DNA from 2 places in the Azoarcus sp. DD4 genome. Region 1 is predicted to be linked to the other one. Evidence: predicted binding sites of a transcription regulator. Region 1 holds the regulator's gene; the other holds the start of a gene.

What was found. Region 1 encodes LexA, which represses DNA repair genes until DNA is damaged. Its sites were predicted from a motif close to ACTGTATNTANATACAGT; they were not measured.
Region 2: imuA (translesion DNA synthesis-associated protein ImuA) is a predicted target of LexA. The motif match lies at 2,865-2,882, and genes of this name have one in related genera.

What each region holds. Positions count from the first base shown of each region.
Region 1 is NZ_CP022958.1:2,872,608-2,877,015, reverse strand. Features, by position in the region: gene CJ010_RS13260 (MATE family efflux transporter) at 1-1,348, opposite strand, end outside; gene CJ010_RS13255 (hypothetical protein) at 1,403-1,948, opposite strand; gene lexA (transcriptional repressor LexA) at 2,093-2,701, opposite strand; gene CJ010_RS13245 (peroxiredoxin) at 2,969-3,496, shown strand; gene CJ010_RS13240 (peptidylprolyl isomerase) at 3,441-3,926, shown strand; gene CJ010_RS13235 (dipeptide ABC transporter ATP-binding protein) at 4,004-4,408, shown strand, end outside.
Region 2 is NZ_CP022958.1:5,344,514-5,348,921, reverse strand. Features, by position in the region: gene CJ010_RS24830 (error-prone DNA polymerase) at 1-626, opposite strand, end outside; gene CJ010_RS24825 (DNA polymerase Y family protein) at 636-2,060, opposite strand; gene imuA (translesion DNA synthesis-associated protein ImuA) at 2,076-2,813, opposite strand; gene gmk (guanylate kinase) at 3,134-3,748, shown strand; gene rpoZ (DNA-directed RNA polymerase subunit omega) at 3,752-3,967, shown strand; gene CJ010_RS24805 (bifunctional (p)ppGpp synthetase/guanosine-3',5'-bis(diphosphate) 3'-pyrophosphohydrolase) at 3,994-4,408, shown strand, end outside.

The DNA.
Region 1 (4,408 bases):
CGCGACCGGCTATGAGGCGCAGAAGACCGCCGAACAGGATCGAGGCCAGTATGGTCGCGAGTACGCCACCTTCCCAAAAACCGGCGACGCTTGGTGCCCCGGAGCGCTCGCCGGCATGGAAGCTCAACCAATACCCGCATCCGAGTCCGACGCCCCAAAAGCAGAGCGTATGCAGGGCCATGGGCAAAAGGGTCACCTTGTAGCCTCTCAGGGCATGCGACGCGACAGTCTGCGCGGCGTCGAACAGTTGGTATAGGCAGATGTAGGGCAGGAGCGCGATTGCGATCGCGCGTACCACGACGTCGTCTGTCGACAGCGCCATCAGCGGCTCCCGCGCGAACCACAAAAGGATGCCGACCAAGGTGGCCAGGCACGTACTCAACAGCAAACCCACCCGGACTACGGTCCGAGCGCGCTGCCAGTCATGGGCGCCGGCGGCCTGTCCCACCAGGACCAAGGTTGCGGTTGAGAGCGACAGTGGCAGCATGTACACGAGCGCGGCCAGGTTGGCGACGATGCGATGCCCCGCGACGGCCTCAGCACCAAGCCGCGCGACAAAGAGTGCGATCAGCGTGAACGAGGTGATCTCGATGAACGTCGACATCCCCATGGGCAGGCCAAGGCGCAGCAGGGCAAAAAGGCTCGCGGCTCGCGGTCCTCGCCAGTTGTGGAAGATCAGATATGTTCGATATGCCGGGTTGCGGCTCAGGTAGGAGATGCCGCAGCAGAGGCTGATCCAGGCGACAACGGATGTCGAGACTCCGCATCCTGTTGCGCCTAGGGCGTCGATGCCCAAATGACCGTTTGTCAGCGCCCACGCAAGGGGAACATGGATGGAGCTGGCGATCAGGCTGATCGCCATCAGGGCCCGCGGCCTGCCTACCGCGTTGTTGAAGGCGTAGAACGTCCGGTACAGCAGGATCGCCGGTAAACCGGCTGCTGTTGCGCGTAGATAGGTACTGACTTTTTCGCCTGTATCGGGGGGTACCCTCGCAAGCTCGAGCAGCATTTGCGGAAAGACAAGAATCAACGTGCCGGGCACAGCAAGCAGCAGGGCGAGCCAGAAGCCCTGTTGCAGAGTTGCACCGATCTCGGTATGGCGTCCGCCGCCGACGAGGTGGGCGACCGTCGGAGCCACCGACTGAAGAATGCCGACCAGCAGCATCAGCACCGATACGTAGAGACCGTTGCCGACTGCAACCGCGGCCAGATCCGTGGTGCCGTAGTGAGCGGCTATCGTGGTGTCGGCGACCATCATGCTCATTGACAGCAACTGCGCAACGAGGACGGGCCAGGTATGTCCGAGCAGTTGTCTTGCTGTGCTGCCGAAGGGGGCGGACGAGCGCATGCAAACGTCAGCGACGCGGGCTGAAGCGCATCTGCGCGATCGATTGGCGAGCGCTCACCCGCGGGCGACCAGCTTGTTCCGCCAGTAGCGCCAGGACAGGAAGCCGAACATGGCAGCCATGATGAGCCAGAATCCGACGCCCTGCCAGAAAGCGACTGGATCGGTGGCAAGGAAATAGTCGCGAGGCGGACGCACGAAGTGGATGCGCCCCTCGACCAGCGCTTTCGCCGCTGCTGCGAGCAGGCCCAGTGCGGGGGCAAACCAGATGACCAGCCCCGCACCCACGATGCAACGATCCGTGAGTGGCGTCTCTCGCGTACGCGGCAGATAGACGCTTTCCACGCCGTACCACACCGCAAGCAGGAAGCCGAGCGCGGCGGCGAGCGGTGCCACTGCAAGGACGCCACCGAATGCAGTGGCAGCGATCATGAAGATAGCGCCGTCGAGCGGCTGGATCAGGCTCCACAGCGCCGCGAGTGACGAGAACAACCAGATCGATGCTGGCAGGGTCACGACAAAAAGCAGCAGCGCCCATCGAGCCCGCCACCGGGCGATATCACCGGCGCGCCCGGTATCGGCAGTCTGGAGGAGTAGCGGCATGGTCAACGAATACCCGAGGGTCGGGCAACAGGAAAGAAGAGCGTCACCAGAGTTTACTACGTGGGCTCCTGCCGCCGGCTCGGGCCGGCCTGATTCGCACAGGAGCGGGGCGGAAAACAGCCTGTGGTGCTCGGAGGAACTGCGTCAGTTGTCCTTGCGGATCAGCCCGACCATGACGCCTTCGAGCACCAGTGGCGTGTTGCGCGTGTCGACAACGATGGGCGCGTAATCCGGGTTGGCCGGTAGCAACTCCACCGTTGTCCCCTTGCGCTGCAGCGTCTTGACCGTGACGTCGTCATCGACGCGGGCGACCACGATCTGTCCGTTGCGCGCTTCTACCGCGCGATGGACCGCGATCAGGTCGCCATCCAGAATGCCGGCGTCGCGCATGCTCATCCCGCGTACTCGTAGAAGATAGTCCGCACGTGGCGAAAACAGCGCCGGATCGAGTTGGTAACGGGCTTCGACATGTTCGGCGGCAAGGATGGGACTGCCTGCCGCAACGCGACCGACCAGCGGCAGACCGAGCGCTTCGGCCAGCCGGATACCGCGGGCCCTGCCTTCTTCAAGGAGGATCGCCCCTTTGGCTGCAAGGGCGCGCAGATGGGTTTCGGCCGCGTTGGGCGATCGAAAACCGAAAGCTGTGCACACCTCTGCTCGCGTGGGCGGACGCCCCTCGTTTTCGACGGTCTGGCGGATGAAATCGAGAATTTCCTGCTGTCTGGTAGTGAGTTGTTCGCTGCGGGCACTCATAGCGGCCTCCTTTGACTGTATTTTCGAACAGTATTCAGAAGCACGCAAGCCTTGTGTCGTCGCGAGGCTAGTCGCGAATTGACGCAGTGCGCCTTGAGGCCGGCCGGATTCTGAGCTATTCGTTCAGTCATCCGTGCCAGTCCACCATGAAGTCAGCTCTCGAGGAGTGTCGTCATGCATGCTTTCTCCGGCAGCATCCCCGCAGCCCAGGTCGGTAGAGTTCAGTCCGGGTCTCGGCTAGAATCGCCGGCAGCTCAGGGAGAACCCATGTTGCAGAGCGGACACCTCGCCCCCGACTTTTCCTTGCCGGACGCCGACATGGAAGACTTCAGCCTGGCAGGTGAGCGCAACCGTCACCATGTGGTCCTCTATTTTTATCCCCGCGACAACACGCCGGGCTGTACGCTTCAGGCTGCTGATTTCAGCGATCATGAAGCGGATTTTGCCCGCCACGACTGCATCGTCGTGGGTGTGAGTCCCGACGACTGCCTCACCCATGCAGAGTTTCGCGACCAGCATGGGCTGTCGATCCGGCTGCTTTCGGATACTGAAACCGAGGTTTGCCGGCTTTACCATGTGTGGCAACAGAAGGAAGTCGACGGTGTGAAGAAGATGGGCGTGGCGAGGACGACCTTCATCATCGACAAGCAGGGCGTCATCCGCCACGTGCTCCGTGACGTCACACCCCGTGGCCACGCTGCCGCGGTTTTCAAACTGGTCAAGGAACTGGAATCCGACAATGCAAACGGAAATCGTCAAGAACAGCGTGGTTACGCTCAAGTACACCGTCCATGACGCGGATGGCAACATGGTCGACGACGGTCAGCACCCGCTGACCTATCTGCACGGCGGTTACGACGGCATCTTCCCTGTGCTTGAAGAAGCCCTGCACGGCAAGAAGCTGGGCGAACAGCTCACCATCAAACTGCAGCCCGAAGATGCCTTCGGCGATTACGACGAAGAACTCGTCATGATCGAAGACGCCTCCCTGTTCCCCGAGAATATCGAGGTCGGCATGTCCTTCGAGCGCGTGACTGACGATGGCGAAGAGGAAGTGATCTACCGGATCACCGATATTGCCGAAGGCAAGGTCGTAGTCGATGGCAACCATCCGCTGGCCGGCATCGCGCTGGTGTTCGATGTGACCGTTGCCGAGGTGCGTCCGGCAACGGCCGAGGAAATCGGCCATGGCCACGTGCATGGCCCGGGCGGGCATCACCACTAAGTCTGATCAGGGGGCCGCGAAAGCGGCCTTTTTCATTTTTCCCTGCCGTTTCCGATCCTTTCACTTCTCTGGCGCTCATGACGTCTTCATTTCACTCCGACGTATCACCGGCGCAAGGGCGCCTGCTCGAAGTCGAGAACCTGCGGGTGGCGATCGACGCCGGAGGCGCAAGCATCCGCCCCGTGGATGGAGTCGACTTTTTCATTGCTGCGGGTGAGACCTTCGCCCTCCTTGGCGAATCCGGGTGCGGCAAATCGATGACGGCCTTGGCGCTCACCCGTTTGTTGCCTGATGGCGGCCGCATTGCTGGCGGCGACGTCCGCCTGGCCGGGGACAGCCTGCCGGCGCTGTCGGAAGCGCGTATGCGTGATGTGCGCGGCGGGCGGATAGGCATGATCTTCCAGGAACCGTCGACCAGCCTCAACCCAGTGATGAGTGTCGGGGCGCAGATTGCCGAGGCCCTGGCGAAGCATCGTGGCCTG
Region 2 (4,408 bases), 2.5 Mb from region 1:
GCCAGCCGCGGCAGGCCGGCTGCGGCGGCGAGTTCGGCAGTGCGAGCGAGCCAGGCGGCATCGTCGGCGCCGCTGTGCAGCTCCACCGCCAGCCAGGCGCGCTCGCCGAAACGCTGGGCGAACCAGCGCGCGTCGTCGGCGGTGGACGCGGCGTCGGGCAGCCACAGCGCGTAGCAGTCGGGTACCGCGCCGGCGGGCGAGATCGCGTCGAGGTCGGCGCGCACCAGGCGGTAGCTGCCCTTCTCGCTGCGCTGGCGGGCGAGGGTGATCAGCGCCGAGAGATTGCCGTAGCCGGCCCGGCCCTTCGCCAGCAGCACCAGCCTGAGGCCGCAGACGAGGCGTAATTCGGCGCCGAAGACGAGGCGGAACTGCTCGGCGCGTTCGGCGATCAGGCGGTCGTTCGCGCTGGCGCTGGGCGCGTCGGCGGCGGCGCGCAGCTGTTTGCGCAATTCGGCAAGCCCGACGTGCGCACGTACCACGCCCGCCAGCGAACATTCGTCGGTGATCGCCAGGCCCCGGTAACCGAGCGCCCAGGCGCGTTCCACCAGCTCTTCCGGGTGCGAGGCGCCGCGCAGGAAGCTGTAGTTCGACAGGCAGTGGAGCTCGGCGTACGGCGGTATGGTCATGACCGGCATTCAGGCGAAGTGGCCGTGCAGCCACCAGCCGCGGCTGTCGCGGAACACCCACAGCCAGGCGCCGCGGCTGCTGAGTGCGACGAAGTAGTCGCGGCGCTGGTCGCCGCTGCCTTCGCCGCCGTCCCACCAGCCGCTTTCGATGCGTTCGGCGCGGGTCAGCAGGCGCAGCGGGCCGTCGTGCTGGGGGCGGCCGCGCTGTTCGGCGAGTGCGCGCGGTGCGGGCAGCAGCCACAGCGGGCGGGCGCCGCCGGTGACGGGCGCGGCACCGCTGCCCGGCTGCGGCCAGTCGGTGGCGCGGGTAGCGCATTCGGGGCGGTGCTCCGCGATCACCGCCAGCCCGTGCACCGCCTCGCGACCAAGCCGTGCCCGCAGGCGTTCGACCACCGGGGCGATGCCCTCGCCGCCGCGTTCGCCGAACAGCCCGGCGCTGTGGCCGGGAAGGGTCTCGACGGTGGTGGCGGAGAGCTGCAATTCCACCACCGGGGCGGTCAGGCTGAGGCGATCGAGGCGTTCGCGCAGCACCCGCAGCAGGCGTTCCGGGTCGCGCGTGGCGGTGGCGAAGGCGAGCAGCAGGCGGCTGGGCTCGGCGTCCTCGTGGATGAGTTCGAGCTGGCATTCGCGCATCCCCGCGGCGCGCGCCTGCAGCCAGCCGGCGAGTGCCATCACCAGCCGGCGCGCGGCGAACAACAACATCGCTGCATGATCGACGCGGGCGGGCAGCTCCAGGCGCTGGGCGAAATGTTCGGGAAAGGCGAAGGGCGGCCGCAGATCGGGCAGCGCACCGGTCGCGCGGGCAAGCTGCTGCGCCAGCTCGGGGCCGAAGCGGCGTGCCAGGGCGGATGCCGGCAAGGCCAGCAACTGGCCGATGCGCTGCAGGCCGAGGGTGGCAAGACGGCGCTGGTCGGCGGCGGCAAGGTCGAGGACGGCGACCGGCAGCGCGGCGAGCGCTGCGTCGTCGATGCCGCCCATTGCCGTCGACGCCTCCGGTGCCACTCCGGCGCGTGCCAGCCACTGGGCAGCGAGCGGTGTGGGTGCGAGGCCGAGGCGCAGCGAAAAGCCCTGTGCGGCGCCTTCGCCGCGCACCTGCGCGAGCAGGCGGGGCAAGCCGCCGAACAGCCGCAGGCTGCCTTGGATTTCCAGTACCAGTTCGGTGGTCGAGGCGAGGCTCAGCTGCGGACTGAACTGGCCCGCCCAGCAGGCCAGGGTTTCGAGCGCGGCGCGCTGGCGTGTTGGTTCGAGGTCACGCACCGTGAGTCCGGGGGCCAGGCCGAGGGCGCTGGACAGCCGCATGCCGGGCAGGATGCCGGCCGCCTCGGCATGCTCGTCGGCCACCACCACGCGCTGTCTGGCGACCACCGCGACGGGCGGATCGGCGGCGAAGACCTCCACCGCGAGACGGGGAAAATGCAGGGCGAGCCACAGCATGATGCATCCATCCGCTCAGGGCCGTACCAGCTGACGGGCTTCGGGCGCCGAGGGGCGCCGCTCGGCGACCGGGAGCCCGGCGGTGGCCGGGCCGGCCTGATGCGGGCGTTGCCGGTTCCAGGCCAGCGGCCGCGCCACCTGCAACTGCAAGGGCCGGGCCAGCGGCGGGCCGCGGCGCTTGATCAGCTCGACCGCAAGGCTCTCTTCGCCGGTGCTCAGCAGCAGCCGCAATGGCGCTGGCGAGGCATTGCCGACTGCGCTGTGCGGGCGGAACACGAAGGCCAGGCTGCGCCGGCCGTGGGCCGCCAGCTGCAGGCGGCGCAGGCTGCGGGCATCGCTGTCCGGCAGCCAGGCGAGCAGTGCGGCGAGGGCGCCGCTGGCGAGCAGGTGTTCGCAGGCCCAGGCGGCATCGGCGGCTGCGGCTTCCACCACCAGCAGGCGGTCGAGCGGCACGCCGGCGCTTTGCCAGGCGGGTGCGTGGGCCCGCCAGGGCGGCGCCACCAGCGCGATCGGGCCGGCTTCCCGGTCGAGCGCGGTGAGTATGGGCAACAACAGCGACAGTTCGCCGATACCGGCATCCCGGCACAGCAGTTCGGTGAGTTCGCCGCAGGGCCAGCCACCGCCTGGCAGCGCCGCGTCGAGCGCGGCATGGCCGCTCGCCACCACCGACACGGCAGCGCCGGCCAGCCGCCCGCCGCGCCAGAGGTCGGCGCGTTGCAGCAGTTCGGCAAGGGCGGGAGCGCGAGTGGCCATGGAGCGGACGACGCCGGCCACAGAGGCGGGCGTCGTGCGAAGATTGAATTGACTGTAAGTTTATACAGTCAACGCGCCATGCTTCAAGCCGGCCGGAGTCCATCCGGCGCAGGGGCCATTGCGTCGTCGCCGCGACCGCGGTCCCCGGCGACGAGAACGCGCGCCAGGCCGCTGATCCCGGCGTTACAATCGAGACCTTCCCAGTGCCGTGGCGAGGGCTCGATGCCCGCCGGGTGTCGTATGCGCACCCGTGCCGCCGTTTTTGCTGTCGCCGCGGCCGGGTCACGATGTCCATCCCGAATCGACCAAGGACGGCAACAATGCCCGGAACCCTCTTCATCGTCACCGCGCCTTCCGGTGCCGGCAAGACCACGCTGGTGCGCGGCCTGCTCGAACGCGACCGCCAGGTGCAGCTGTCGATCTCCTACACGACCCGTGCGCCGCGTCCGGGCGAGCAGGACGGGCGGGAATACCATTTCGTCGACGTACCCACCTTTCGCGCGCTGCGCGACCGCGGCGAGTTCCTCGAATGGGCCGAGGTGCACGGAAACTATTACGCCACCTCCAAGGTCTGGCTGAAGGAGCAGCTCGCCGCCGGCCGCGACACCCTGCTCGAAATCGACTGGCAAGGGGCGCAGCAGGTGCGCAAGGCCTTCCCGGACGCGGTCGGCGTATTCATCCTGCCGCCCTCGGCAGAAGAGCTGGAAAACCGCCTGCGCGGCCGCGGTACCGACAGCGACGAGGTCATCAGCCGCCGTCTGCTGGGCGCGCGGGGCGAGATGCGACACGTCGGTGAATTCGATTATGTTATCGTTAACAACGAGTTGCATGAAGCGCTCGACGATCTGGTTGCAGTCGTGCGCGCCGCCCGGCTACGCTACGCCAACCAGCATCTGCGCCATCCGCAGTATTTTGCGTTTCTCGAACAGGACTGAACCATGGCCCGCATCACCGTTGAAGACTGCCTGAAAAGGATTCCGAACCGCTTCCAGCTCACGCTGGCCGCCACCTACCGTGCGCGTCAGCTGACCGCCGGCGGCACGCCGCAGATCGAACTCGACCCGCACGACAAGGACAAGCCCACGGTCATCGCCCTGCGCGAAGTGGCTGCCGGCAAGGTCGGGCTCGAGATGCTCAACCGCGGTCAGGCCTGACCCCGGCCCCCGGGGGGACTCGTGCGATGGAAAGCACCGCCGTATCTGCCCCCCTGCAGCCTCCGTCGCCGCACGCCGCCGATGTCTCTCCCGACTTTGCGGCGCTGCGCGACAAGCTCGCCAGTTACCTGAAGGCCGACGATCTCGGCCGCATCGACGCCGCCTACCATTTCGCTGCGGCAGCCCACGAGGGTCAGTTCCGCATCAGCGGCGAACCCTACATCTCGCATCCGGTCGCGGTCGCTTCCATCGTCGCCGACTGGAATCTCGACGTCCAGGCGCTCACCGCCGCGCTCCTCCACGATGTGATGGAGGACACCCACATCTCCAAGGCGGAGATCGCCGAGCGTTTCGGCAAGACCTCGGCCGAGCTGGTTGACGGCCTGTCCAAGCTCGACAGGATAGAGTTCCGCTCGCAGGAAGAGGCCCAGGCCGAGAACT